Regions from separate parts of the Paraglaciecola sp. 25GB23A genome, predicted to be linked through region 2. Evidence: predicted binding sites of a transcription regulator. Region 2 holds the regulator's gene; each other region holds the start of a gene.
The links. The regulator LexA, encoded in region 2, represses DNA repair genes until DNA is damaged. The targets are predictions, from matches to a motif close to TACTGTATNNNNATACAGTA.

Region 1 (10,093 bases), on a different contig from region 2:
TTTAGCTGATGGTATAGACTTTGAGTCGCTGACTCTTTTTGTTGCTCCAGTTGTGCCTGAATTGCTCGCTGTTTTTCGTACTCTCCAATATTTCGCTCACCGGCAAATAACGGCATACTGACTCCCGCTATAAAGGCTGTTTCATCTATACCATTCATGCGCCTGATTCCGGCTGTCCAGCTTAAATCCGACTGATTGGCTGCTTGGGTCAGACGTACTTGGGATGCCTGTAATCTCGCTTCTTGCGTATAGACATCGAGATTGGGACTGCCCAATAGGGTGTTGAAAAGCACGGTTAAAGATGGAGACGATTGCAGCGCAAATAAGTCACCCGCTACATCGGTAAAAGTGGGATATTGTTCCCCCCACATAATCGCCAGACTATTTATCATGGCTTGCTTAGTTTGCTGTGCCGTCACCACATCCAGTCTGGCTCTTGCCAGTGCGGCTTCAGCGCGTTGCTGCTCAAATACCGGAGATGCTCCTGCATCCACACGCTTTGTAACAGCTTGATAGGTATATCGAGCAAGAGTTTCTGCTTCTTGTTGTGCGTCAATTAGCGCTTGTTGCGCCAATACATCGATGTAGCGACGTGTCACTTCAGCCAATACATCCAAAGTGTGTACTTGTTTTTGCGCTTCGACGAAGGTGGATTGCGCTTTAGCAAACGCCTTACGTGAGTTGAGTTTATTGCCCAGTTCAATGACCGATGACAATGTGAGAGTTAACTCCGAGCCTTTAATGCCGGAGACCTCACCTGTTCCTAAAAAGTTTTCCACTTCAATGCCTGCATTGAGAGCAGGTTTGAGCGAAGCTGTTTTAATTTCCCCTTCTATCGCTTCTTGCTTGTATGTGAACTCATGCAATTCTGGCGAATTTGTTAATGTTCGCTGTATGGCGCTTTGCAACGTCATTTCGCCATTGGTGATACTGTTTGTTTGTGCTACTACCACGGTGTGTGTTGTCAAAAGGACAAGCATCGTGGAAACCACCCAAGCGTGCACACGCACAGGGCGATTCAATGAAATATTCATCATTGTTTTATTCCTAAATTATCAAAAATGTATATCGCCAAGCTGTTGGCGAACGGTGTTTGATTAGTTCAGGGTTATGCTTTAGGTGGGCGTAATAATTGTGTGACCGGTGCATCTATTACTTTTGATAAGTAATAGAAACCGTGATGGGTGGTAACAGCATCGAGTTCGATACCATTGGCGTTTCCAAGCCATTGGGCATGCGTTCCGTGACAATGACCACAGTGGTGGCAATCAGCAGGATTGTGAGAAATATCTACTGTGACGTTGTTAGTATCGGCGTGTTCGTTAGATTGTAATTGGACATGCGTCTTTGCTGATGCGGTGTTATCTCCCGCTTGATGTTCGTGTATTTCGCTTAGGTGTTGCGAGTCGATAGCATGAAAATCCAAGGAATTGGCGACAGCCGAAAACGACTGAAACAAAATCAGCGAAATCAACAGGTAACTTGCCACCCTCACACTAAACATATCTATCTACTCTCATCATTTTTATGTTAACAGCTTATCGAACTAAGACCAACCGCAACAAAGTATTTCAATCCTAACATTACTCATCTCGACAATCTTCATTGGCAAATTCAATTTCAATGGTAGTATGCACAAAATCAAACTCATCAAGTCCGTGGCGAAGTTCGTCTTTGAGTGTTCTCAATTGAGAAACAGAAACATCTTTTTTCAACGCCACATGTACTGTCATGACGCTATGTTCACCGTCCAACGACCAGATATGAAAATGATGTATATCCGCCACATCAGCGTTTGACATGAGCACTTTACGCACTTCCTCCATCTGCGTAACATCTGGCGTGGCTTGCAAGAATAACAATAAGGTTTCTTTTAGATTTCTGACGACATTGAATAAAATGAATAATGTAAAGCCAATAGATAAAATGGGATCCAAAATCGCCCATGGCTTGAACATCAGCACAATCGATACAATCAACACTGCCACCCAGCCCAATACATCTTCAAGTAGGTGCCAGTTTAAGATCCGCTCGTTCAATGAATTCCCTTCACTGAGTTTATAAGCGGCAAAACCATTTACGGCGATGCCAAAAATTGACAGCAACAACATGCCTTCCACCTGTGGCATTTCGGGTGCTGAAAGCCTAGGGATAGCTTCGAATAAGATCCATATTGAGCCAGTCGTTAACACTAACCCGTTGATCAATGCACCAAGAAGTGAAAAGCGTTTATAGCCATAGGAAAATGTATTGGTTGCTTCTTTATCACTGAGTTTATTTAAGCCCCAAGCAGTGCCAATGGATAAACTATCGCCTAAGTCATGCACTGCATCGGCCATTATAGCCGTGCTGTTTGTCAGCCATCCGCCTATAAATTCAATGATAGTGAATACGACATTCAAGAAAAATGCCCAGCCAATGCGTTTTGATGCGCTGTTATCACTGTGACTGTGGTTATGCATCGTTGATTTTGTCCAATATAGCTTGATTTTCAGCACTTACCGGTAGTCGTTTGAATGGACTGATATTCGTGCCACCTGTGTTCCCTTTGGGTACAAGGCCGATAGCGGTTTTGGTTGCAGCACCAATTATTCTTATTACTTGTCCAAAAACGGCTCTCCAATCTTTGTTTAGAAGACCAAGTCGCAGCATTTTACAATGAATTAAACAATGATAATAAGTAGAGTGCTGACCAATTACATGCGCATCCTCCAGCGCTGCAAATGCCTGCCTCTCATTATTTTTAGACATTGCATCTGAGTAATCTGTCAATTTGGAGTCAATATAAGGCTGAACGGCTTGGTTGTATTTCATAAGGAGCTTCTCGCATTGTCTTTAGCCAGTTCATTATTAAGCAATTCTTGCTTGGCGTCTTTCAGGATCAACCATGCTCCGCGCAGTACAACAATCGACACGATACAGCCGATAATCAGATCGGGTACTCTGCTATCAAGCCACACCACTAGAATACCGGCGATGATGACACCCATATTGGCGATGACATCATTAGCTGAAAAAATCCAGCTGGCTCGCATACGTACTTCGTCATTTTTATGATTGCGAATAATCACCAAACAAGCGACGTTTGCAATTAGTGCAATGAAACCCATTCCTATCATTAATGATGAGATAGGCTCACTGCCCAAGAATAATCTTCTGGTAATATCAATGAGAATGATCGCGCCCAGCAATAGCTGAAAGTAACCACTGATTTGCGCAGCTTTGGCTTTGTGAAGTATAGATTTACCCACAGCATAAATACCTATACCGTATACAACCGCATCCGCTAGCATGTCCATAGAGTCTGCTATTAAAGCAGTAGAGTCAGCCAAAATACCAACGGTCATCTCAACGAAAAACATCGTCGCATTGATGCCGAGCAGCCAATACAGAACCCGTTTTTGTGAGGCATCTTTGATTTCCACTTCACAGCCGCAACCACTCATTATTCAACTCTTATTCCCAAAACTATAGGTACAGTGTAAAGTCTATACCAAGTATAGGGTCAACAGCACAAAGTCATATTTATGAAAATAGGTGAGCTATCAAAAAAAAGTGGGTGTTCTATTCAGACGATCCGTTTTTATGAAAAACAGGATTTGTTTGAGGCTTGCAACCGCAGTGAAGGCAACTACAGAATTTACGACGCATCATCGTTGAGAGCACTGCGATTCATTAAACAATGTCGCTCATTAGATTTGACCATAATAGAAATTAAACAGCTGTTGGATACAAAAAATAATCCCGATAAAAGTTGTTCTAGTGTGAACAATTTGATCCATCAACACATGGTTGACGTCACACATCGCATTGCAGAGCTTGAGGAGCTAAAGCTTACCTTATCTGACATGGCTTCGGCATGCACAGATGATAGAAAAGTTAAAGAATGTGGGGTGTTGCAGTTGCTTGAAGAGTGATACTAATATCTACAAGTTTTGTAGTTTTACGTTCGCATACGGTTTCACAATTGTACATGGTTCGCTAATTGAAATTAGATAAAGTAACCAATACACAATAAATATCTACGTCCGCTTTCTTGGGCATAGCAGTCGTTCGGCTAAGCTAGCTCCAATGGCTGCAATTCGCTCCTAGTCGACATTCGGTCTATATAAAAACATACAATTTTTTTGTGTCTAAAATAGTAGTTACTTCCATATTGGCACTAAATGAATAATTGCAAAATAAGTTACATTAAATTGCATTATGAACGGACCATAAATTACAGACTTTCCTTACCAGCTAAAGCAGATTTACATCTTTGTAAGTTGATTTAAGTTAAGTGCAATATATTTTTTACTGTCTGTATACTTCCAATAAAGCACTCTTCATATAGCTATATAGGATAGGTATAGTGGTCAAGTCATATTGGCCATGGTGTTTGTTCTTCGCTACTAAATGAAATAGCCCCAGTAGGTGAACATTGATCTATGTTCAAATTAATAGTCACTTAACTATTCTTAATAGTCTGACATTTCATATTCATTATCAAATTTAAAGATCCTTTTTTATATAGAACACTTTAAGAGTAGATTTTAAATTTGGTAAGGCGATTAATCTGGTTTCGACTAAGGGCATAAAACCAGATAGTCGTTTGATTGATATAATAAGCTGGCAATTCAAACCTAAAGTCTTATCAATGTTTAAAACGTTGATATATCTGGCGGGATACTAATATAACAATTATGTTCAGTTAGGGTTAGATGTGAAATTTACTCATCTGATAGTTGTTTGATCATTTTTAATAGTTGTTCTTTTTTATCTTCAGACAGTTTAGCTATTTCAATTGATAGTTCTGCTGTTGAGTCATCCTCACAGAAAAAGTAGTTTAACGGCACACCTAAAGCGTCGGCTATCTTTCTAAGTATATTAATGTCGGGCGTATGACGATCCTTTTCATAATGGTTCATACGACCACTGGCTGAACTTTCATCCATCCCAATTAATAATCCGAGATTTTTCTGAGAAATACCGGCTCTTTTGCGCGCTTGTTTGAGTCGATGTGGAATGGGGTTGTTAAACAAAGAAGATTCATTTTGGTTGCCGAGTGTTTTTTCATTGTCTTAGTTTTACCGATTTTTGTATACTTAGCAATCCTAAGTATTTGATTTGTTATTGTATGAAAAGAAAAGCTCAAAAGATAAATAAGTTCATGTTCGCGCTATTAATTGAAAAAGGGATGGATAAGTTTTCTGTTGTTGAATTAAGGGATGGTTTTCTTGAGATTATGGTGGAAAAATACAGCCTTGATGAAGCGAGGAAATATGTTTATCGGCAAATATTAGCTTATGAAAAAAAGGGATGGTTAACGAGTGAAGGTCAAGGAAGGCGTAAGGTATATGTAAAGTCAGATCTATTTAACAGCCTTGAATTTATTGGGGTCAATACCCCCAAAAAAGCGAGTTTGGTCAAAAAGGAACTTTCTTCTATCGATAACTATACGACACTGACAAGAGAAAAATCTAACAGTGAGGGTGAGCTTGCAATTGTTTTAGGTGAAGTAGAAGAATATCAAACTTTAATGTCACGCTTTCCAGCATTAAACACTTCGTTAAATATTCTATTTGAGGAAGCAAAAGACCGCTCTGCTAAACTTTTGGGTAGAATTAATGCTTTATCAAAGGTTATTGAATTGTCCCGGTCCAAAGACGCCCTATGTTAAGAACTTGGCAGTTAAAGTCTATTAAGCAGGCTCTAAAAAAATATTTCTCAGGAAAAAGTCATTTTTTATGTCAGGCAACACCCGGTGCCGGAAAAACGATTATGGCTGCTCAATTAACGAAAGAACTATTCAATAATGGGAAAATAGATTTTGTTTTATGTTTTTCGCCTTCTTTGTCGGTGGCTGAAGGGATAAAAAGTACTTTTTCAAGAACCTTAGAATGTACGTTTAATGGTGAAATAGGCTCTATAGGAGCATCAAGTACCTATCAATCTTTAAAGTACATAGATAAGTCCTTTTGGGTGACGATGCAAAAGTACCGGGTGTTTGTGGTATTTGATGAGATCCATCATTGCTCTGGCGATAATTTTGAAAATGCTAACGTATGGGGCGAACAAATTCTAGCAATTCAAAACCTAGCTAAATATACACTTGCGCTATCAGGCACGCCTTGGCGATCTGATTTAGTGCCTATAGCCATGTCGGAGTATACCGATCCAGAAGGCCAGCTAATTTGCGATTATCAGTATGGATTAAAACAAGCAATTGACGATGGTGTATGTCGACGACCAAGGATAGTGCTCGTAGACAACGAACATTTAAGTATTTCAAGTGGGTTTGAAACTCAGTCATTCTCCTCTATTTTGGAACTGCTGGAGGAATCAGATACTTCTTACGTTAATGTCATCCAAAACAGAGAGGCAATGACATATTTACTCAGTTTGGCTTGTCGTCAACTGGATGAACTAAGAATGCAAGATCCTTTTGCAGGAGGTCTAGTAGTTGCTTCTTCTGTCAATCACGCAAAAATTATCCAAGGTATTTTAACGAATGAATTTAATCAAACGAGTGTATTAGTTACTCACTATCAAGAATCAGCTTTAGCCGATATAGATGAATTTAGGAATAGTGCCATTAGATGGATCATCAGCGTTGGTATGATTAGCGAAGGAACCGATATTCCTCGCCTTCAGGTATGCTGCCACTTAAGTGCAATTAAAACGGAGCTGCACTTTAGACAAGTTCTAGGTCGGATATTGAGGGTGACTCCAGCGAATAATCAAAAAGCGTGGCTGTTCACTTTTGCGGAAAGAAACTTGATTGGTTTTGCAGAAAGAGTTGAACAGAATATCCCTGATGCTTGTGTGTTCGCAAAAATGGGGGCAATACCACAATTATCAGACCGATTCGGCAACCACTCTAAAATCTTACAGGATTTGGCGAATTTGAAAGAAGAAAATGAAGCCGTACGCTCTTTAGAATGGTTTAAAAGTGAAAAAGCAGAATTTCATGAAAGTGTTACAGGTAACATAATATCACCTCAAGAAATAAGATTGGGGCGTTTCAAAGAACGTATTCTCGCTGCTTTTGGGTAAGATTGGTGTCCACACAGGGTGTTAATTTCAATTTTTTATTTATTGCTTGTTAATTTGCATTCAAAACTGATCCACTTTACCCCCTAAATTTCTCGCAGTTTCTGCCTGGCTATAATTTTGCTCATCCAATAACGGGATTGCATCAAGTTTAAATTCCTTTAAATATTGTTTACGTTTTGTCATTGTTGCTCTCCAGTTAAGGATATTATCTTTCAACTGGGGGAGTCGAACCTATTAAACTACGTCAATTTGCAACTCGAGAAAATGTGACAGGTCACACAATTTCACATCAAGAAATGCGCTTAGGGAAGTTTAGATAACGTATTCTTGGTACTTTTTAGTAAACTTGGTTTCCACAAGCGTTAACCCTAGTGGTCAAGTGCAGAATATTGATCTTAGCTTTCTAATAAGTGCTGCCGTTTGATTTAATCTTCGTAAATAGAGATTTAAATTTCATTCAGCAGTTTCATCTGTTAATTTGCATCCAAAGGTGATCCATTGTGAATGTTATTTTTATCAAAGATTGAACCATGATTAACAATTTGAACAGACATGAATTCTGGCTTGAATTAACTACTGAATGGATCACTTTTTAAGTGCATTGGTGGATTAATTTCTGATGTAATTCAACAGCTAAATTCACAAACTTAATGTAGTACTGACACCGGATACAATAATCGAAGTGGGAAACTAACAATATAAGATGATCAAGAGATGACATTTGTTCATTTGTACTTAAAAGTGACTCAAGATTTGCCTTGCATTTTGATCTGCCTCAAAATCCGTTGCAGCTTAATTGTGGGCACGTTTCCATTGATTATAGTAGATCATTCTAGTTTGCAAATTATTACCAAAATTGGACCAATTCGGTCCAAAACTCGACAAAAACTGTCGGACTTGTCAAATAACGCGTGACTGAAATTTATTGCTGTATATAATTACAGTATATGTTGAAATTCATCCCCATAAAAGCCCATGCAGGCATAGTCGGATTTGAGTCACCTGCGACTGAATACACTCAGCTAGGGCTTGATTTAGACCAGCTCCTCATTGACCACCCTTCAGCCACTTACATCGGTATTGCTGAGGGTGAGTCGATGAAAGGTGATGGTATTTTTTCAGGTGACTTGCTTATCGTTGACCGCTCTCAGACCATCAAAGACCAAGATGTGGTTGTTGCCAATCTGAACGGGGTGTTTGTCTGTAAAAAAATAGACAAGGTACAACGGTGTTTAGTGTCATCAGGCCGCGGCTTTCCTCCTTATTTCTTGCGCGAAGGCGACGAGTTTCAAATTGAAGGGGTAGTTACACGCTCAATCAGATTGCATCGTCCGTTTAAAAAGCAGCTTTAATGTACGCCCTTTGTGACGTGAACAGTATGTATGCGAGCTGTGAAAAAGTCTTTGACCCCTCTATTCGTAAAAAACCTGTCGTTGTACTGACCAACAACGATGGTTGTATTTGTGCCGCGTGTGGCATTGCCAAACGCATGGGGATTGGCAAGAAGTTTGTTCCCTATTTTCAAGTAAAGGATGCGCTTCAAAAAGCGGGAGCAGTCATACGGTCGAGCAACTATGAGTTATACGCTGACCTGAGCCAACGAATGATGGATACGTGTGCTCGTTTTGCACCTGACATTCATATCTACTCAATCGATGAGTGTTTTCTGTATTACGGCAAAAGTGACTCAGCACCGCCTCAAGGATGGGACGCTTTAGCGACCGCTATCCGAAAAACCGTGTGGCGAGAAGTCAGATTGCCCATTGGCATTGGTATGGGGCTTACGCCCACGCTAGCCAAAGCCGCTAATCATGCTTCTAAACGTATCGATGGTTTTAATGGTGTGGCCGTTATCGATAATGACGTGAAGCGAAAGCTTATTCTCTCCCAAATGGCAGTCACCGATGTATGGGGTATTGGGAGTCGATTAGGACGGCGGCTAAATGTTATGGGCATTAAAACTGCCTGGGATTTAGCCAATCAGAATCCCACCAAAATTAGAAAAGATTTCTCCATATTAGTTGAATCCACAGTGCGAGAACTCAACGGAGAAGTCCGCAATTGCTGGGATGATGTCAGAGCCGCGAAAAAAGAGATATACAGCACCCGCAGTTTTGGGCAACGCATCACCGATATGACTCAATTGCAATTTGCACTCGCGACACATGCTGAAACCGTGTCAGCAAAACTGAGAAAACAAAAAAGCTTAGCAAGCGCGATGAGCGTTTTTGCCACTAGCTCGCCTCACGACAATGAAGGGTATTTTAGTGAATCTTATTTTCATCGATTCACGGTGCCGACCAATGACACACGTAATATTATTAGTATTGCACAGGCGGCTATTCCTACACTTTTTAAGACAGGCGTCAGATATTACCGCTGCGGAGTCGGGTTAGTTGATTTGCACAAAGAGGAGCTATTTCAGTATGACCTATTTAATCAATCGACAGATAGCCCCAAATTAATGGCATGTATGGATAATATCAATGCGCGATTTGGCCGCTCGACAGTGCACATTGCAGCCAAAGGGTTTGACCAAAAATTTGCGATGCGCCGCGAGTTCTTATCACCGCAGTACACAACCCGATGGCGTGATATCCCCAAGATTATTTGTTAACCAAATAATCACTTGGTGCTAAGGAAAGCAGATTAAACGGCAATGTTATTTTTTGCTAGATAATCCGCTACCCCTTGCTCAGAGCCAAAGGCTGCAATAAGCATTTCTGCCGCATGCGATTTGATTTCCTCATTATCACTCGTTTTAAGTAACTCTAACCAGGTCATTACTAATATTTTGGGTGGTTCATTTGTGCTCATTACACGTCCCTCTGCACACCTAATCAAACACGCTTTAAAATTATAGTTAAGATAAGTTTTTTTGCCTTTTTAAAAATATTCTACTAATTTGAAATAGGGGATGTAAAACAAGGAGGTCTTTCTCAATGGATAGAAACAAATATTTACTATCATTAGCGGAAAAAATAGAACTGGCTTATCAAGCGTGGCGTGCCCATCCGAATGATGTCAAATGTCAGGAGCAGTATGAGACAGCGAAATC
Region 2 (10,093 bases):
GTGCAAACATAATGACAACAGCCAAAAAAGTGATTAAGGTAGCCACAATAGGTAGTCGTTGGCCTTGTGCCACCAGTTTAACTCAACTCAGAATAAAGAGAGGAAAAAGGCGAGATGTTACTAATAAAAATATTGATAGCTCTCTTGATAGTGTTCATGGTGGTCAATTTATTTAAGGCTATGATAGTTATGTTAAAAAATGACCCAAGTACACCGCCAATGAGCAAGTATATTGGGCGAAGAATGATTTTTGCCATCCTTATTATAGGCTTTATCGTTGTTGCAATGGCCACAGGCTTAATAACACCTAATCCTAGGCCATACTGAACAAAAATGAAGGAAAGGCGAACCTTTCCTCTCGCATCGACAATCTACAAAATATACACAAAGAAAAACAGCATTACCCACACCACATCAACAAAATGCCAATACCAGCTGCCAGCCTGGAAGGCAAAATGATTGTCAGGGGTAAAATGACCTTTAAGCACTCTAAACCACAAAATAAGTAAAATCAGTGCACCCAAGGTGACATGCAAACCATGAAATCCGGTTAACAGAAAAAAAGTATTACCATACACCCCAGAGGCTAAAGTCAGCCCTAGGTCTGTATAAGCATGGATATATTCTTCGATTTGCAAAAATATAAACACAGAGCCTGCTAATACGGTTAACCCAAGCCAAATCAGTATCTGCTTGCGTTTATTTTCTTCTAATGCAACATGGGCCATATGACAAAATACCGATGATACTAGCAATATTATTGTGTTATACAGGGGTAAACCCGTCCAAGGCATCGCTTGGGTTTTTATCCCTCCCGGCGTCTCAACCAACGGCCACATGGCCTGAAAAGCCGGCCACAATACCTCATTAGTCATTTGGTTATTAGACGAGCCACCTAACCATGGAACTGATATGGTGCGGGCATAAAACAAGGCGCCAAAAAACGCCGCAAAAAACATCACTTCGGAAAAAATAAACCACGCCATACCTTGGCGATAAGAACGCCCGAGCTGGGCGCTATATAAACCGCTCATCGATTCATGAATTTGATTTCTAAACCAGCCAAATAACATAAATATTAAGGCCGCAAATCCCGCGATGAGTGTGTACCCCCCATAACCCTCTTTGTCTCGAGTCAATTCGATAACCAAGTTGCCGGCCCCAACTGCAATTAAAAATAAGGCACATGCGCCCATAAAAGGCCAAGGGCTCTCGGCAGGAACGTAATAGGCTTCATATTCTTTTTGTGACATTTCTTTCTCCTTTACCCTTGATTGACGGCAACTTGCGGCTCAGCAGTTGTCACATCGTAGAGGGTATATTGCACGGTAAAATAGGTAATATCTTTGGGAATTTGTGGATCAACATAAAAACGCATGGGCATAGTGACTTCTTCACCTGCCTGTAAAATCTGTTGCTCAAAACAAAAACACTCTGTTTTGTTTAAATATATGGCCGCCGGACCAGGTGAAACAGAGGGTACAGCTTGCCCCACAATAAGATGATCCGCAGGGTTTTTAGCCGTAAAATTGACTTGACTTATTTGCCCGGGATGTACTTTTACTCTCTGAGTTTGAGCATTAAATTGCCAAGCCATACCGGTATTAGTGCGCGTAATAAACTCTACGGTTACAAAACGGCTTTCATCAATATCGACCATTTCATAAACCGCAGCTGTGTCAGATGTTTTACCATTTAGCCCGGTCAAATCACAAAACACTTCATACAGCGGTACTAAAGCGAAACCGAACCCAAACATACCTACTACTATTGCCAGAAGTTTGACAACTAACTTTTTGTTTTGCTTGGTCTGCTGAGACATGATTCTGCGTCCTGTTTCGCTGCTATTACTTCACAAAAGGGGGGGTAGCAAAGGTATGGTAGGGTGCCGGCGATGGGATTTCCCACTCCAGACCTTCTGCCCCTTCCCACACTTGTGCTGAAACAGGATCGCCCTTTTTACGACAGGCTTTAATAAGTAAGGCCAGAAAAATCAATTGTGACAAACCAAAGGCAAACCCACCGAGACTGATCCACTTGTTAAAATCAGCAAACTGCAAGGCATAGTCAGGGATACGTCGTGGCATTCCCGCAAGTCCAACAAAGTGCATGGGGAAAAACAGTACATTAACCGAAACCAGTGAACACCAGAAATGCCATTTTGCTAAGGTTATATCGAACATCTTACCTGTCCATTTAGGCAGCCAATAATACACAGCCGCCATGATGGAGAAGATGGCACCAGTAACGAGTACGTAGTGGAAATGCGCTACCACAAAATAGGTATCATGATATTGAAAGTCAACAGGCACAATGGCTAACATCAATCCAGACAAGCCACCTATAGTAAAGAGTACAATAAACGCCAAAGCAAACAACATCGGCACCTCAAAACTAAGAGAACCTCGCCACATAGTAGCTACCCAGTTAAATACTTTTACCCCAGTGGGCACTGAGATTAACATTGTGGCTAACATGAAAAATAACTCAGCCGCAACGGGCATGCCCGTGGTAAACATATGGTGTGCCCAGACTATAAATGAAAGTAAGGCGATAGATGTAGTGGCATACACCATCGAGGCGTAACCAAACAAAGGTTTACGCGAAAAAGTGGGAATAATTTGCGAGATGATGCCAAAGGCGGGCAAAATCATTATGTACACTTCTGGGTGGCCAAAGAACCAAAATATGTGTTGGAACATAACAGGGTCACCGCCACCGGCAGCATCAAAGAAACTGGTACCAAAGAATTTGTCAGTTAATACCATAGTCACCACGCCTGCAAGAACAGGCATGACAGCAATCAACAAAAAGGCGGTAATCAACCAGGTCCAAACGAACAATGGCATCTTCATCCAAGTCATACCAGGGGCACGCATATTGAAAATCGTTACTATGACGTTAATGGCCCCCATGATGGAAGATATGCCCATAATATGTACCGAAAATACAAATAAGGCAGTACTGTCACTGCTGTAAGTGGTTGAAAGGGGGGCATAAAAGGTCCATCCAAACGCAGGGCCACCACCTTCCATAAACAATGAAGCCAGCAAAATCATAAACGCAAAAGGCAGGATCCAAAAACTCCAGTTGTTCATGCGTGGCAAGGCCATATCCGGCGCACCAATCATCATAGGTATCAGCCAGTTGGCTAAGCCGGTGAAGGCGGGCATTACTGCACCAAAAACCATAATCAAACCATGCACAGTGGTCATTTGGTTAAAAAAGTGAGGTTCAACAATTTGTAGGCCAGGTTGAAACAACTCCGCACGAATGACCATGGCCATGGCCCCACCCGTCAAAAACATGATGAAGGCGAACCACAGATATAAGGTGCCTATGTCTTTATGGTTAGTGGTATAAAGCCATCTTGTGATGCCCTTAGGAATATGATGCTCATGATGTTCATCATGGCTATGTTCATGATGATGTTCACTTGTTGTTGTTTTCATAGTCATCTCCTCCTATTTACCGTTTATCGCGGTGTTAATATCTTTGGCCTGCACGAGATCACCGGTATTGTTACCCCAGGCGTTACGTTGATAAGTAATCACGGCCGCTATATCTGTCATGGTCAACTGCTTAGCGAAAGATTGCATGGCACTGCCAGCGACACCGTTGAGCAGAATGTTGATATGTTGGGGTTGATCTTGGGTCGCTATCACACTGCCTTTAATAGCCGGGAATACCCCCGGTAGACCTTCGCCATTAGGCATATGGCAGGCTGCACAGTTGGCAAGATATACTTTTTCGCCTATTGTCATGGCCTCTTCCAGGCTCATATTCATGGCTAACAGCCTTTGTTCTTCCGCTTTGGCCTCGGCAATAATAGTTTTTTGTTCGCCTATCCAAGCGGCATAATCAGCCTCTTCTTTGGCAATAACTACGATGGGCATAAAACCATGATCCTTGCCGCATAACTCAGCACATTGCCCACGATAGATACCCGGTTCGTTTACTTCCGCCCAAGCATCGTTTATGAAACCAGGATTTGCATCTTGTTTCACAGCAAAGTCTGGTACCCACCAAGAGTGAATCACATCATCTGATGTCACCAAGAAACGTACTTTCTTATTAATTGGAATAACTAGCGGATGGTCTACTTCTAGTAAATAATTTTCGCCCTTTTCAAACTTACCACTGATCTGTTCTGGCTGAGTTGCAAGTCGAGAATAATATTCAACGCCATCATCCATGTATTTGTAATGCCATTTCCATTGGGAACCAGTTACAATAACTGTCAGGTCTGGCTCACTTGCATCTTCCATCGCTATTAGGGTTTTTGCGGCTGGTATCGCCATAAAAATAAGTATGATAAATGGAATAACAGTCCAAGCAATTTCAACTTTAACACTCTCATGAAAATTGGCTGGTTTAACCCCTTTGGATTTACGGTGAAACCACATGGCCCAGAACATCGCCCCGAATACCAAAACTGCAATCACCACACATATTGTAAACATAAGCATATGTAAGTCATACACTTCAGCACTAATGTCAGTTACGCCTCTGGTCATGTTCAGTTGATATTGTTCTATCTTTGCTGTGGACTCTGCGAATGCAGGCAAAGATAGCAAGCTAGCGCTAAGCAAGCCCATTTTGGATAAAGTTCTTTTCACACGACACCCCATTTGCCAAACCTATTGTTTTTATTCCATTTATTGAATAACTCAAAAATCAATTAAGTCTACCACCTTTGAGTATTAACAAGGCAACAAACTGTTACTAAATTGTTAAACGAGTGATAAGAATTACTTATTTTATAAGCAATAGTCTAGCTTTTTTGTTTAAAACTTATTCAACAGTGTGTTTTTTGAACATTATTTTGTTAAAAACTTAGATTTGCAAGAAATACAGGCAATCAGACCAAGCTTACTAACTTGATCTGATTGAAATTAATGAGGAAAAAATTTGAGGGGCCTTGGTTCTATAAAAACCCAAAGAAGGATAAAAATGAGAGTTAATAAGCTGTCTTAAGATTACATCCAATCGGAACTACGGATCACACCCACCGCGATACCCTCAATAGAGAATGCTTGAGTGGCTAAATCGACTTTTATCGACGAAAACGCATCATTCTCAGCGTGTAATAATACCTGCCGTCCTTTTTTCTCTAGTCGTTTAACCGTTACATCATCTTCGACTCGCGCGACTACAACTTGGCCATTATGTACGTCGGTTGTGCGGTGCACTGCCAGTAAATCCCCGTCGAGTATGCCAATATCTTTCATACTCATACCACTGACCCTCAATAAAAAGTCAGCACTGGGTTTAAACAAATGAGGATCAACCTTGTAGTGACCTTCAACATGTTCAGCAGCCAAGATTGGTTCTCCTGCAGCCACACGACCAATCAATGGTAAACCGAGCTCTTCAAGCTGCTCATCCAGTGGAACATTGACCTTAATACCTCGCGAGGTACCAGGCAATATGTCAATAACACCTTTACGCGCGAGGGCTTTTAAGTGTTCTTCAGCGGCATTAGCCGACTTAAAACCTAACTTAAGTGCAATCTCAGCTCGCGTGGGCGGCATGCCGGTTTCCTGCATGGTATCTTTAATTAGTTGTAATACTTCTTCTTGGCGCGATGTTAGTGGACGCATAAACAGCCTGTTTTTCTATACAGTGAACTGTTAGTATATACAGTTAATCTAAGATCTCAAGCGCTGTTTAAAACAGTCGATATGACTCAGTTTAGCTTATGTTGTTTAGTCGATTTAAAGGTATTCTGACAATCCAACCCCACGGTTAAACTGTTATGAAATTTTCCAAGTCACTAACCATTATTCACAGTGGATCAGAGACTCGACTCTGCGATGCTAGACTAGTTAAAATTTTATTTACGGCTGAATAACATGCGCAGATTATTAGTTGTCTTTCTTGCTTGCACAAGTCAATGGGCCTTTGCTGACGTCACCTTACCTAAGTTGATCAGCGATCATATGGTTTTGCAACGCAACACGGTAATACCGCTATGGGGATTTGCCGATGAAGGTGAGTCGATATTAGTAAAACTAGATGGCAATCTCGTAGCAAAAACCCTCATTACACAAGGTAAATGGAAAGTTAACCTTCCATCCAAGGAAGCGAGTGGCCCACATCAACTGGAAATTATCGGCAATAATAAGCTGCAAATAAACGATATATATTTCGGTGATGTATGGGTCGCCTCAGGACAGTCCAATATGGAACTGCCAATGTATCGTGTTGCTGAAGATTATCCACAAGATATTGCTGATGCTGATTATCCCCTTATTCGACAGTTTAAAGTACCGCAAATTTATAATTTTAAAGCTCCCCAAGAAGATTTCGCCGCAGGGTCTTGGAGCAAAACTTCTGCCGATAATATTAGTGGTATGTCAGCCATTGCTCTGTATTTTGCCAAAACCCTATACCAACATAACGGTGTGGCCATAGGTATCTTAAATAATGCCTTAGGTGGGTCTCCTGTCGAAGCATGGATGAGTGAAGACGCCCTACAGACTTTTCCTGAATCACTCGCTGAGGGTAAACGCTTTCGCAATGATGAACTCATTGCTGCTATCACGGCCGCCGACCAAGCAAAAGACGAGCAATGGTATACTCAACTTAATCAACAAGACCTTGGCTTAGTTGGTCCCCTTCCTTGGTTCAGCCCTGAACTTGACGATAGTCACTGGGATGATTTCACCTTGCCAGGCGTAAAAAAGGTGACTGGTGGAGAGTCAACGAGTGGCTCATGGTGGTTGCGTAAAATCATCAATCTAGATGCTGAACAGGTCGCTAATGCAACTGTCTTACGCTTGGGCCGTATTGTTGATGCCGATGAAGCGTATATCAATGGTGTGCAAGTAGGCAAAACCACTTATCAATACCCTCCTCGGCGTTATTCCCTCCCAGCAGGCGTGCTTAAAGTAGGCAAAAACACCCTAGCTCTGCGCGTTATTAGCAACAGTGGTCACAGCGAGTTTGTATCAGACAAACCTTATTGGCTCGGCAACGATTCTCAACATATTGATATTAGCGGAACTTGGAAAGCAAAGACGGCTGCAGTTGTGCCACCTTTAGCAGGCGGTACCTTTATTCGCTGGAAACCAATGGGTTTGTACAATGGGTTAACTGCGCCACTAACTCAGTTGCCTATCAAAGGCGTAATTTGGTTTCAAGGCGAATCTAACGTTGGCCATTGGCAAGATTACCACAGCAAATTTAGCGCTATGATCCATGATTGGCGGGCCAAATGGGGCCAGGGTGACTTTCCATTTATCTTTGCACAACTCGCCAATTTTTTGCTGAAACAAGAGCAACCGATGGACAGTGATTGGGCACGCCTGCGCGAAGCTCAAAGCCAAACTTTGCGCATAGCTAACACAGCCATGGTCGTCACCATCGATGCGGGAGAATGGAATGATATTCATCCCACCAATAAAAAAGTCGTAGGCGAAAGACTTGCTTTAGCCGCGCGCGCCTTAGCCTTAGGTGAAAAAGTCAATTACCAAAGTCCACAAATCGCCTCAGTTGAAGCGCAAAAGGGAGAACTAGTATTAAGTTTCAAACATATTTATGATGGCTTAATATTGAAAAAAACCGATGACCATAGCTTTGCCATTGCGGGCCAAGATGGCCAATTCCAATGGGCCACAGCACAATTAGTTGGAAAAAAAATTGTGTTGTCAGCCCCTAGTATTCAACAGCCTGTAATGGTTCGCTATGCATGGGGAGATAATCCTGCTGCAAGTTTATATAACAGTGCCAATCTGCCCGCCCAACCTTTTTCAACAAACATTATTAAAGACCCACCGTAAATTGTGGATCTTTGCCTCGATTTGTTCAGGCTTTGAACACTTGCAATCGAATGCATTAGGACAATAACGCAAAAATCGATTTGCCATGTTAATATTCAGTGTCTTCTACACAATATACGTTAAGGATTGATTTGAATGGCATGGTTACATAATCTATTGCTGGTTCTAATTTCAATACCGGTAAAATGGCTAGTTAAAGCCAATACTATTCCAACTGACTTAAACAAAGAATTGGGCATCGATCCGACTAAGCCTATTGTCTATTTATTGCGCAGTCATTCCGCAACAGACCAAATTGCGCTGCAGATGTCAGCTGATGCCCTCAATTTACCCAAACCCAGTAGTCGCATTACAATTGTCGGTGAACAACATAAAGCCTGCTTGTTTTTACTCGAACCTAAATCTGTATTAACCCGCAAAGTAAAAAGGACCAATATCGACCAGCAATTCGCGCATTTATTTCATTTACATCGCCAAGATCCGACCCTCGATTTACAAATAGTACCGGTATCGATATTTTGGGGTAGGGCGCCGGGCAAAAAGCTTTCAGGATGGTCTGATATTATTGCCAACCAAGTATCGCCAAGCTGGTTACGCAAATTTTTTATTGTATTGTTTCTCGGGCGCGATAACTTTGTCTGTTATAGCAAAGCGGTATCATCTAGAGCCATAGCTAATTTACCGGGCACAGATGCTGAATTAGCCCATAAACTGATACGCTTAGCCGGTACCCATTTTCACCGCAGACGCCAGGGCATTACCGGTCCTTATTTGCTGGAAAAACAAGAGCTATACAATACGGTATTGGGTTCTCAAGCCGTGCGCTCAGCGATTGGTAGTGAAGCTGATAGCAAAAATATCAGCTATCAAAACGCGCAGTTACAAGCCAAAAAATATATTGACGAAATCGCCGGTGATTACCGCGAAGGTTTAATCCGACTGGGCGACCGTGTACTGACCAAAATTTGGCATAAAATTTATAATGGTATAGAAGTTAAAAACGCCGAGAAAGTGCGGATGTTAGCGCAAAATGGCCACGAAATTATTTATGTGCCTTGCCACCGCAGTCACATGGATTATTTGTTACTCACCTACGTTATTTATCATGAGGGGCTCGTAACACCGCATATCGCTGCGGGTATTAATCTTAATTTTTGGCCCATAGGTGGCGTATTACGCAAAGCTGGTGCGTTTTTCTTACGCCGCAGTTTTGCTGGTAATAAATTATATACCGCCGTATTTAGAGAATACCTTGAGTTGCTATTTAACAAAGGTTATTCGGTTAAATACTATCCTGAAGGTGGCCGCAGCCGCACCGGGCGCTTATTGCCACCTAAGACGGGAATGCTCGCTATGACCTTGCAAGGTTTGATTAAAGGCATTAATCGCCCGGTCAGCATTGTGCCAGTGTATATTGGCTACGAACACGTCATGGAAGTTTCTAGTTATTTACAAGAACTCACTGGCTCCACTAAAAAGAAAGAATCTATCTTTCATATCTTCTCAGCCATTCGTAAATTGAAGAACTATGGTTATGGTTTTCTCAATTTTGGTGAGCCAATTAACCTGACTAATTACTTAGACAAAAGCGTGTCTAACTGGCGAGAGCTACAGTTAGCTGAACCCGATAAAAAACCACAGTGGTTAACGCCGGTGGTTAACGAGCTTGCTAACAACGTTATGGAGAGGATTAATCAAGCAGCCGCTATCAGCGGAATGTCATTGTGTGCGATATGTTTGTTATCAGCCAAAAAACACGCCTTGACCGAAGATGAATTACTATTAGCGATTGAACACTTGCTGACACTATTGGCTAAATCGCCCTACAGTGAGGTATCGTCCATTCCCGACATCGGCGCTAAAAAATTACTCGAAAACACCTTAAAATTAAATAAGTTTGAGGTCAGTGAAGATAGCTTTGGGCGCATTATTAGCCTTAGAGACAAAAATGCCGTACCCCTTACCTATTATCGTAACAACATACTCCACTTGTTTGCCTTACCGGGCCTGTTAGCGGCGATCATATTTGCCCGTCACAGCATCAGTCGCGACGAAACTAAACAACTTGTCACTAAACTCTATCCCTTACTGCAGCGAGAGTTGTTTATTTATCTGAGTCTAGAACAGGCTCTTGAGTATTCAGACTCTCTTATTGAAACCATGTTAGCCATGGGTTTACTCAGTTGTAATGGCGACAACCTAAGTCCACCGGCTCCTAGTAGTAAGGCTTATTATTCAGTGTGGTTGCTTAATCGCAGCATTCAAGAAACGCTGCATCGTTACGCTGTGGTGCTCACCTTGCTGCAACG
Region 3 (10,093 bases), on a different contig from region 2:
TGACAGGTCCTGGCACCATGCCACTATGAAAAATCAAGGTGGTTTGGGGTGACACTTCAACGGCTCTAGAGATAGGGAATGGGTTATTGTTTGCCAATGCATGGCGTGTGACATCAGCCATCGTTACTGTGCTAAATAAACCACTCATCGCAAATAAAGCTGATGTGGCAATTATCGTTTTATTTTTCATAAATAAACTTCTCCTAATATGAATTAATTTAGTTGGGTGATGTAACTTGCAAGGTTGACGGCATCTTCTTCTGATGTGATAACCACACTCCCTGCTTTCATTTGTTGGCCGTAGGAATCATCTTTATGGTCACCTCTTAAGTTGAGACGAAAATGGTTGAGCTGCGTGGCGAGATACCAGTCATCTAAGCCAGTTAATTTAGGAGCACCAAGTATATGATTGCCTTCGCCTTTAGAACCGTGGCAAGCAGCACAGCTTTGGTATAGGGACTTACCGGCAGCAATGTCGCCGTTTAACGATGGTGAGGGTAAGGCCGATTCAGTTTTAGCCACCCATGCGGCTATCGCGATAAGTTCCTGCTCACTTAAATTGACCACCATTGGACGCATTTCTGCACCTCGTAAATCTTCAACGTGGCTGCCGCGCAATCCAGACTTAAAATTGAGTAATTGCCGCTCGATATACCATTGCGGCAGGCCACTCAATCTTGGTGCACCAATATTGGCATTGCCTTTCAATTGGCTGCCATGACAAACGGTGCAATATTCAAGACCTTTAGGGGTTGCTGACTCTTCAGCCACAGCGAAAAATGCAGTGCTGGCGATGGCAATTGATAACATCAATGACTTAACTGACATGGCTAAGCTCCCCATGTTGTAATTTTGCACCGAGCAATTTATTAAGTTGTTGCAGCGCCTGTTCACTTGATGCCAACGCGCCTTCTTGCCAGCCGCTATGATGGCTAATTTGGTCACCAATCATAAAATGCCGCCCTTCTGGCTTTTGTAAAAGAGGGTAATACTTATCAAAATCGTCTGGACTCATTCGCATGCCACAGCCCATTTGATGGTTCATCCGCGCCCATGGAATGCTGATCCCGTTTTCGATATATTTGCTGTAACCCGGATGGATTTTTTCACCTGACTTAGCGCCTGCGATTAAACGCTCTGCTGGCGTCATGGCTTCAAATGCAGCGCTGACTTTTGGATCCCAGGTGTAAGCGCCAAGTAGGATCCCTTTGGGCGCATGAATATCGTGTGAGGGATACCAAAGTTGGGCTACTGGATCTGAGGTGTAAGATATACCACCGTAGATCCCTTCTTTTTCCCAAAAGCGCTCTTTCATTTGGTAGGCAATTTTAAATAAGTGGCCTCGTTTAATGCTGTTAAGGCCAGACTGATATAAGGCAGAGAAATTATTTTCTATGCCGGCCATAAAATAAGCTGGAATGTTATTGAAGCAATAATCAGCTTGCACCGTGTGAAATTTGCCGTTTTGCTCGTAAGTAACCTCAACCCCTGTTTCTTGGTTATAGATCTTCTTCACTTGAGCGTTAAGTAAAGGTTTTGATTTTAAATGGCCCAAAAATCCTTTGACGACTCCATCCATGCCGCCCGTAGGCTCCATTAAGGGTTCGCACCAGTCATACAGTTCGGCGCCTAATAGTCCGCCATACCAAAAACTGCTATCTAACATGGCTTTTAATTCGATGGGGGTATGAGGCTTGGGAAACTCCAACATCCGGTCGCTAGTAGACCCTGCCCGCTCCGTTCCTAGGTATTTGCCTGCATCACTTAAATCGCCATGTAACTGAGCAAATTTCATTAACTTCGCAACATCTTCTTCGTTTAAGAGTTGGTCATATTGCTGAGAGTCTGCTGATTTCCACAGCAACTCGGCCATCAAGCCGCGCACGTCAGCATGGTAGTCAATTTGCCTGATTGGCTTGCCACCAAAGGCTTTATCATCTTGAAAATAAGCTAGCTTGCAACTGTTCGCTTTGATCTGTAATGGCACACCCAACGCTCTACAATAGTGCAGTAGGCGTCGATGATGACCAGGAATTCGTGCCGGTCCACAGTTAAAAAATAAATTTTCTGCCTTATCAAACTGACAAATTTGCGGCTGGCCCATTTCATCAATTTTATCACCGTGGCGGACGGTTAAATTTCGTCCACCTGGCCGATGGGACGCCTCAATAATAGTCACCTGAAAGCCAGCTCGTTCTAATTCAAGCGCGCTAGCTAAACCCGCAATACCCGCGCCTAGAATAAGTGCAGTAGGCCGACTGTCTTTTGCTGCAGGCTTAACTGTGACCGGACCAGAGTAAGAATCGTCAGGCATCATCCCCAAGGCTAGGTTGGCTTTAAGCAGGGCTGAGGAGCCTCCTGCAGCACCGACATATGTGAGAAATTGTCTACGGGTTATATTTAGCATAGGTATTTACACTTCATCCTAATGTTGGGTTGATTATAAAAAGACACTGCAAATCATGACCTTATGCTAGCGACAGTCCTTGCCAGACAGAACGCAATATAATGTGGTAGGGCTCTATATTTTTTGTATACCCCTATTTGAATAGCGGCTGCGTCCGACTTATTTACTTGATTTATCGACTTTTTTGGCCTTTCGTTGTTGATGCTTTTTTTATCTTATTTAGCTGAATTAGTTTTGTGGCATCCATATTGCTTTACTTAATCATTTAAGGTGTTTTTAAGTTGTTAAAAGTAGGGATTACGATATAGACATGGCGGTTGATGGTGACACTAATTGAAGACGACCAACTCATTCAAACTAGGTAAGCAATGAACACCAAACAGTTGCAGTATTTTTTAGCGACCGCCGAACAAGGTAGTATTACTTCTGCGGCGAGAGAACTGGATGTTGCACAACCTGCCATCAGCCTACAGTTAGCAAATCTTGAACATGAATTGAAAATAAAATTATTTGAACGAGACTTTCGCGGAGTCGAATTAACTGAAGCGGGTCGTTGTTTCGAACAACATGCGCGTATTATATTAAGCCAAATTAACGCAGCAAAGGCTGACTTAACCGGCAGTAAACAGGAATGTAAGGGCAAGGTTGTAGTCGGTATCAGCCAAACTAGCTGCAATGTTCTTTCGGTAGAGTTGTTGACCGAATTAGAACATCGCTTTGCTAACATAGAATTGAGTTTTAAAATTGGTCCATCGCATTCTGTTGAACAATGGTTAATAGATGAGCAAATTGATATTGCCTTAAGCTTTAATCCCGCAGCACTTAGTGCAGCACCACGCTCGATTCCACTGATTCGAGAAAATCTGTATCTGTATATTTCTAACCATCCTAAAAATCCGGCTTACAGTGAACTAGCACTGTATGGCTCTATACCTTTTAAGGATCTGCAGCACTACGATATTTTTATGCCTGAAACGCAAGAGGCTATGCATCAATTGCTCAGTAATCAGGCTAAAAAGAGTGGTATCAAACTCAAACCGAAAAGTGCCTTTGGTCAATTAATGACGACACTACACTATGTCTCGCAGGGGTTCGGCTTAGTTGTCCTGCCCTCTTCTGGTGCTTTTCACCTAGAAACAAGCAATCAGATACGTGCCATTAATATTGTACAGCCGTCGTTGCAACGGGATGTGTTTTTACAAATTGCTGAAAAGAAGTGCCAAAATGCCGCGGTTAATGCGGTGTATGAACTCATTCGTGAAGTCACAGCCAACATGCACGCCCAACAACTGTGGCGTGGCAATTTGCTAGACAAAAAGTATTTTCGACCTGAAAGGCTTCAATTAGAAGCCTAACAAGCGAGTTAATTAAGCTGTTCTGTGCTTAAACTAACGCATGATAGCGAGAGCTTGCGCTCCAGTCATCCCCAGTTCAATCCCGAGCTCTTTGGCTGCTGCAGATAGGGCAACAATGGGTTTTACTAGCATATCTTCATGATTATTAACGCCACTTACAATTGCACAAGCTTCGCCGGTTTTCTCACAGGTAGCTGCATTAATGTAACCACAAGCCAAAATGCCTTTACTGCCCTGAACCGTTAATAATGGCAATTTTAGATCAATTCGTTCGCGTTTTAATTCACCCCAGTTGAAGGTTTCAGCACTGACCGTTGATACAAACAACACACAAGCACTTACCCAAGATACAACTTTCATATGTCTTCAATCCTTCATGACTTTGATTAATTTTGATGGTAGTAAGGCGCTTCATTAATCCTTAATATCCGTGTTTTCCACCATCCTTAAGCAGGAAAAGTGCCAGTCGCAAAACTTGTAGGGCTTTTTTAAGTCCTGACATCGGCTTTTATTTAATTCGACATCAAAAGATTGAACTCGTCGAGGCAGCGCTGGGCGTTTTGATAGTCATTAGATTGTTGTAATTGTTTGAAATTAAAACTAGGACGTTTTTTCAGGCATGCAGGCCGTTGGCTTACGGCTAAGTTACTCGGTAAGCCGTCAATCGCAGCCATGGCACTTTGGGGATCATTGCAGACTAAGGCCATATCACAACCCGCTTGCAAGGCCGCTTTCACTCGATCAATGATATCTCCGATTTGTTTTGCGCCTTGCATCGATAAGTCATCTGAAAACACCACCCCATCGAAGCCTAATTCCTTACGCAGAATTTCACCAACCCATTGCTTCGAAAAGCCAGCAGGTAGTGCATCAACGGCAGGATAAATAACATGGGCAGGCATAACGGCCGCTAACAAACCTTGCTGATTAATTTCTTTAAAAATTTGCATATCAAGATTCATAATTTCTTGGCGGCTACGCCGATCAATAGGCATAGCAATATGGGAATCTTCTTTGACATTACCGTGACCCGGAAAATGTTTACCCGTTGCTTTCATTCCAGCTCGGTTCATACCGCGAATAAATTGACTGGCCAGTCGCACTATCTGTTGAGGTTGTTGATGAAAACTTCGATCACCGATCACCTGAGAATTACCATTAATATCAAGCACAGGAGCAAAGCTAATGTCTATGTCAAATGCCAACAACTCGGCCGCCATTAACCAACCAAATTGTTCGGTCCAACGGTCACTTTGGGCTAGCGAAACAGGCTCTTTATCCCTGTGTGTTGGATACAACTTGCCCATGGCAGGGATCAGACTAAAGCCTTTTCTAAAGCGCTGTACCCTGCCCCCTTCATGGTCAACGGCAATAATAATATCGTTACGTGACGATTGCCTTATATGTTTAATGAGATCAGCAAGCTGTGCTTGATCATAAAAATTCCGAGTAAATAGAATCAATCCGCCAATCAGCGGATGATCTAAGATCTCAATTTCTTCATGTGTCAGTTCGTAGCCTGACACATCAATCATTAATGGACCCATCTTTGTTTCTTTTGGTTAAATTCGCTGGAGTCACTATAAAAACATCCCTGCTGGTGAGTCAATCGAATCCTTAAATAATCGAAGTAATGACTTTTTTGGTCTGAGCTAAGATAAATTTATGACAATACCTGACAGCCGTGCTTATACTAGCGAATGGTATTTTTTGATGTTGAACTATGGAATTTGCAACCGTTGGCTTAATTGGCAAACAAGCGCATCAAGGCGCAAACCTCAGCTTTAAAGCACTTATTGTTTATCTTAAAAAACGTGGTTGCCGCATTTTAGTTGAAGAGAATACGGCAAATAAACTCGACTCTAATGGCTTTGAGTCAGCCAGCATTAAAGAGATTGGCAAACAAGCCGATCTTGCCATAGTCGTTGGTGGTGACGGTAATATGCTCGGTGCCGCACGGGTGTTAGCAGAATACAATGTTTCGGTAGTAGGCATAAACCGTGGCAACTTGGGGTTTTTAACCGATATTAATCCTGAGGATTTTGAGCAGCAGTTAGACAGTATATTTAACGGCGATTGTGTGACAGAACAGCGTTTTTTGCTCGAAGTCGAGGTATTCAGACATGGCAGAATTCAAAGTAAAGATTCGGCTGTCAATGAAGTCGTTTTGCACCATGGTAAAGTGGCGCACATGTTGGAATTTGAAGTTTACCTCGATGATATCTTTGTATATAGCCAACGCTCAGACGGCCTAATTGTCGCGACACCTACAGGCTCTACTGCCTATTCCTTGTCGGGCGGTGGTCCAATACTCACACCCAACCTTGACGCATTAACCTTAGTGCCCATGTTTCCCCACACTTTGAGTAGCCGTCCCATTGTAGTCGATGCTAACAGTACAGTTAAAATGAAAATATCGCCGGAGAACCGCGACAACTTGCAAGTCAGTTGTGATAGTCACATTGTACTTACCGTGCTGCCAGGGGATGAAGTTATCATCCGCAAGAATCCGAATCGATTGACGCTAGTTCACCCTAAAGACTACAATTATTTCAATGTCTTACGCACCAAATTAAATTGGGGTACCAAGCTCTACTAAGGCTCAGCAGAAAAGTTAACAAACTATATTTTCTGTTTATACTGGACAGTGAACAAACACATGGTTATATTTACAGGTACTGTACATATAACCACCTATGAGAATTATGTTAACTCACTTGTCCATTCGAAATTTTGCCGTGGTAAAATCCCTAGATGTTGATTTTTCAAACGGAATGACTGCCGTTACCGGTGAAACAGGCGCCGGTAAATCAATTTCAGTCGATGCCCTTGGTTTATGCTTAGGTGAACGAGCGGATGTCGGCATGGTCAGAACCGGGGCCGACAAGGCTGAGGTCAGTGCCTTTTTTGATATTAAGCAATTAAAATCGGCGCAAACATGGTTAGAAAAAAATGAGTTGACTGACGACTTAGAGTGTTTAATTCGTCGAGTTATTTCTGCTGAAGGTCGCTCTAAGGCCTTTGTAAACGGTATTCCAGTATCCCTACAGCAGTTGAAGGACTTAGGCTCTCATCTTCTCAGTATTCATGGTCAACATGCCCATCAACTGATCCTCAAAAGCGAGCATCAACGCAATTTACTCGATAGTGTGGCTGATCATCAAAACTTATTGCAAAACGTCGCACAGACTTATCAAAAATTACGTGAACAACAAAAACGCTTCCAACAGTTACAAGAAGGCCAGCAGCAGCGCGCAGACAGATGCCAACTGCTAGCCTATCAAATTCAAGAATTAGAAGAATTTGCTTTAGCTGAAGGCGAGTTTACCGAATTAGAAATTGATCATAAAAAATTAAGCCATAGCCAAACCTTATTGGAACAAACACAAATCAGTTTTCATCAATTGTACGAAGCGGACGAGTTCAATGCTTTGTCAGCGGTGCAAAATAGTTTAGACAGATTAGCTGAATTACAAGAGCATGATTCAAGTTTGAGCCCAATAGTTAATATGTTAAACGAAGCCGCTATTCAAATTGAAGAAGCAGCCAAAGAACTGCGTGCCTACACGGATCAATTAGAAATTGATCCGATGAGAATGCAAACCGTCGAAGCTCGATTTTCACAAGCGCTAGATTTAGCCAGAAAACATCAGGTTCCCGCAGAAAATTTATATGCCTTTCATCAACAATTAAATGCTGAATATCAAGAATTAGTGAAAGATGATGATTTATTGGATGAATTATCCGTACATTTACGCACAAGTGAACAAGCCTACTATTTAGCAGCTAAAAAACTCAGCGACTCCCGACAGAAGACGGCGATCAGTTTTGCTAAGCAAGTACAACAACATATTCAAAAAATGAATATGAAAGATGCGGAGTTCGCGATCGAGGTGCAACACCTCACTGATAATACCCCACATAAATTAGGCTTGGACTCGGTTCGATTTAAAGTATCAACCAATAAAGGTCAAGCGATGGATGATTTGGATAAAGTGGTTTCTGGTGGTGAATTATCACGCATAGGCTTAGCCATTCAAGTAATTGGCTCAGGTAGTAATCAAATTGCCACAATGATATTTGATGAAGTTGACAGCGGTATCAGTGGTGCTACAGCATCAATTGTTGGTCAATTATTGCGAAAATTGGGCGAGCATACACAGGTTATTTGTGTCACTCATTTACCTCAGGTCGCTGCCAGAGCGCACCATCAGATGTTTGTTACTAAATTCAGTGATGAAAAAACCACAGAAACTCACATGATTTGTTTAGAAGAAAATGAACGAATTGACGAGTTAGCACGTCTATTAGCAGGAGACACTCTAACTGAGTCAGCGATCGCTAATGCAAAAGAATTACTACAAATCAGCAATTCCTAGAAATTAAGCATTGATTGCTAGAACTCGGCTGGGTTAGGATGCGTCGCTTATTTTAAATAGGTGACGCCGATAGGTCATTTTTTAAACGCCGAGATACTAAATAATAATGAAGTTCAGAAATTTATTGGTGGTGTTATGCGCCACATTGATGTTGTCAGCTTGTGCTGATTGGATTTTTCGTATTGATGTTCCACAAGGTAATTTTTTAGATGAAAAAGATGTCAAAAAATTACGCATTGATATGACAAAAGAACAGGTTACCTATGTACTTGGTAAACCTGTAGTAGAAGATTCTTTTGACCATGATACTTGGTACTACTTGTACCAAATGAAAAGAGGTATGAAAAAACGTGGAGAAGATTTTCGTAAAGAATTAACCATTACCTTTGTTGATGATAAAGTAAATCAGGTCGTTGGTGATTTTGAACTGTCTGAAGACTTTAATACACCCTTAGATCAATAGAGATGTATGACACCAGTTTGTTGTCTAACAACAGCAAACTGGCCGTTTAATCTTATTATTCTATCGTCTAATTTACTCCACCATGCAGCTGTTTTACCTTTATTGTTTGAGTGGAAATTCAGGAAAATGACCTAGCGAGCGATTATTTTGCACCATGCATGTATTGTGTTGCATATTTAGCTTGAGTCAATCAAAGGTTATCGCTTGGGATCCAAGCTATGCGTTGCGATACGTTGATAAGGATGTGATGTATAACGTTCCCTATTCACTGCTGTTGATGCCAAATAACCATTTATAACTAATTTAAAAGAAGATACAGAGCATCTGATGAAACAATCCTGTTTACTTTTATTATTATTATTGAACATCAGTTCTTGTGTAGCCCTACCTGAGTCAAGTGATGTTAGTATAAAGATCCAAGAGACCAGTTCATTTAATGATGTGGTCACTTTGATAAAGCAAAAAACCCAACTATATGGTCACAATAAGGTACTGGTTGTGGTTGATATCGACAATACTTTATTAACCAGTGAAAGCGATCTTGGTGGTGATATTTGGTATCAGTGGCAACGAGGAAGCTTAGAGATTAAACCACGCGAAGATCAAAAAGTAGCGTGTTTGTTTGAAGACAGTATCAGTTTGTTATATGAACTTGGCCCGATGCAGTTAACTGAACCTGAATTGCCGCAAATCATCAGTACTTGGCAGGATCAGGGCTTAACCGTATTTGCACTTACCTCACGCTCACCCAAATACCGTTCTGCTACCGAGAGAGAATTACTCCGAGCAGGGATTGATCTGAGCAAAACAGCCTTGAGTCCGGAAGGTCAAAAAGCCCCTATTTTACGTCGCTCTATCCCAAGAGAAATGTCATATATGCAAGGAATAATGATGACTTCAGGTATGAACAAGGGACTGATGCTTAGCTATATGCTTGAGACAATGGATCAACAATACGACGCTATTATATTTGTTGACGACTCACAAAAGAATATCGATAACCTATATGAAGAATATAAAGTAGGTTCTGGCTTAGACATGACTTTGTTTCACTACACTAGAATTGAAGAGCAGCGACTTGCACAAAATGGCAAGGTGTTGACCCAAGCTCAGGCCGACCTTATGGCGCAGCAATGGTCAGCCTTAAGCCAATTAATCGTTTCAATTTTCCCCAGCAGACAACAAGGTGTTTGTTTAAGTAGCAATTAATCTATTGCTCATTTCCTCGATTGATATAATAAGCGACCCTATTGTTTAGCAGGGTGGCTAATTATGTGGCATAATATGCGCCGAATTTTATGGTAGCGTTGATGGGTTAATTCAGCGCTAAGCCACTGTCTATTTTAATAACGTTGGAACTACTACCTTGCTCAGCACTGCAAATATCACTATGCAATTTGGCGAAAAGCCACTTTTTGAAAATGTCTCAGTTAAATTTGGCAATAATAATAGTTACGGCTTAATTGGCGCAAATGGCTCCGGTAAGTCT

Region 1: ABKW31_RS21560 (S24 family peptidase) is a predicted target of LexA. The motif match lies at 7,962-7,981, and genes of this name have one in related genera.
Region 3: recN (DNA repair protein RecN) is a predicted target of LexA. The motif match lies at 6,439-6,458, and genes of this name have one in related genera.

The regions. Positions count from the first base shown of each region.
Region 1 is NZ_JBDYKM010000034.1:14,125-24,217, forward strand. It holds gene ABKW31_RS21510 (TolC family protein) at 1-1,037, opposite strand, end outside; gene ABKW31_RS21515 (hypothetical protein) at 1,109-1,504, opposite strand; gene ABKW31_RS21520 (cation diffusion facilitator family transporter) at 1,584-2,462, opposite strand; gene ABKW31_RS21525 (DUF3703 domain-containing protein) at 2,455-2,814, opposite strand; gene ABKW31_RS21530 (cation transporter) at 2,811-3,446, opposite strand; gene cadR (Cd(II)/Pb(II)-responsive transcriptional regulator) at 3,528-3,917, shown strand; gene ABKW31_RS21540 (helix-turn-helix transcriptional regulator) at 4,710-5,021, opposite strand; gene ABKW31_RS21545 (hypothetical protein) at 5,117-5,659, shown strand; gene ABKW31_RS21550 (DEAD/DEAH box helicase family protein) at 5,653-7,035, shown strand; gene ABKW31_RS21555 (hypothetical protein) at 7,096-7,218, opposite strand; gene ABKW31_RS21560 (S24 family peptidase) at 7,983-8,387, shown strand; gene ABKW31_RS21565 (Y-family DNA polymerase) at 8,387-9,652, shown strand; gene ABKW31_RS21570 (hypothetical protein) at 9,685-9,852, opposite strand; gene ABKW31_RS21575 (hypothetical protein) at 9,978-10,093, shown strand, end outside.
Region 2 is NZ_JBDYKM010000015.1:60,421-70,513, forward strand. It holds gene ABKW31_RS16650 (SURF1 family protein) at 1-73, opposite strand, end outside; gene ABKW31_RS16655 (DUF2909 domain-containing protein) at 115-327, shown strand; gene ABKW31_RS16660 (cytochrome c oxidase subunit 3) at 372-1,253, opposite strand; gene ABKW31_RS16665 (cytochrome c oxidase assembly protein) at 1,265-1,822, opposite strand; gene ctaD (cytochrome c oxidase subunit I) at 1,848-3,458, opposite strand; gene coxB (cytochrome c oxidase subunit II) at 3,465-4,598, opposite strand; gene lexA (transcriptional repressor LexA) at 4,980-5,603, opposite strand; gene ABKW31_RS16685 (sialate O-acetylesterase) at 5,856-7,784, shown strand; gene plsB (glycerol-3-phosphate 1-O-acyltransferase PlsB) at 7,920-10,093, shown strand, end outside.
Region 3 is NZ_JBDYKM010000006.1:31,947-42,039, forward strand. It holds gene ABKW31_RS11490 (RidA family protein) at 1-190, opposite strand, end outside; gene ABKW31_RS11495 (c-type cytochrome) at 214-828, opposite strand; gene ABKW31_RS11500 (FAD-dependent oxidoreductase) at 818-2,407, opposite strand; gene ABKW31_RS11505 (LysR family transcriptional regulator) at 2,776-3,762, shown strand; gene ABKW31_RS11510 (YunC family protein) at 3,796-4,122, opposite strand; gene nagZ (beta-N-acetylhexosaminidase) at 4,275-5,309, opposite strand; gene nadK (NAD(+) kinase) at 5,486-6,361, shown strand; gene recN (DNA repair protein RecN) at 6,468-8,141, shown strand; gene bamE (outer membrane protein assembly factor BamE) at 8,248-8,604, shown strand; gene ABKW31_RS11535 (DUF2608 domain-containing protein) at 8,932-9,813, shown strand; gene ABKW31_RS11540 (ABC-F family ATPase) at 9,971-10,093, shown strand, end outside.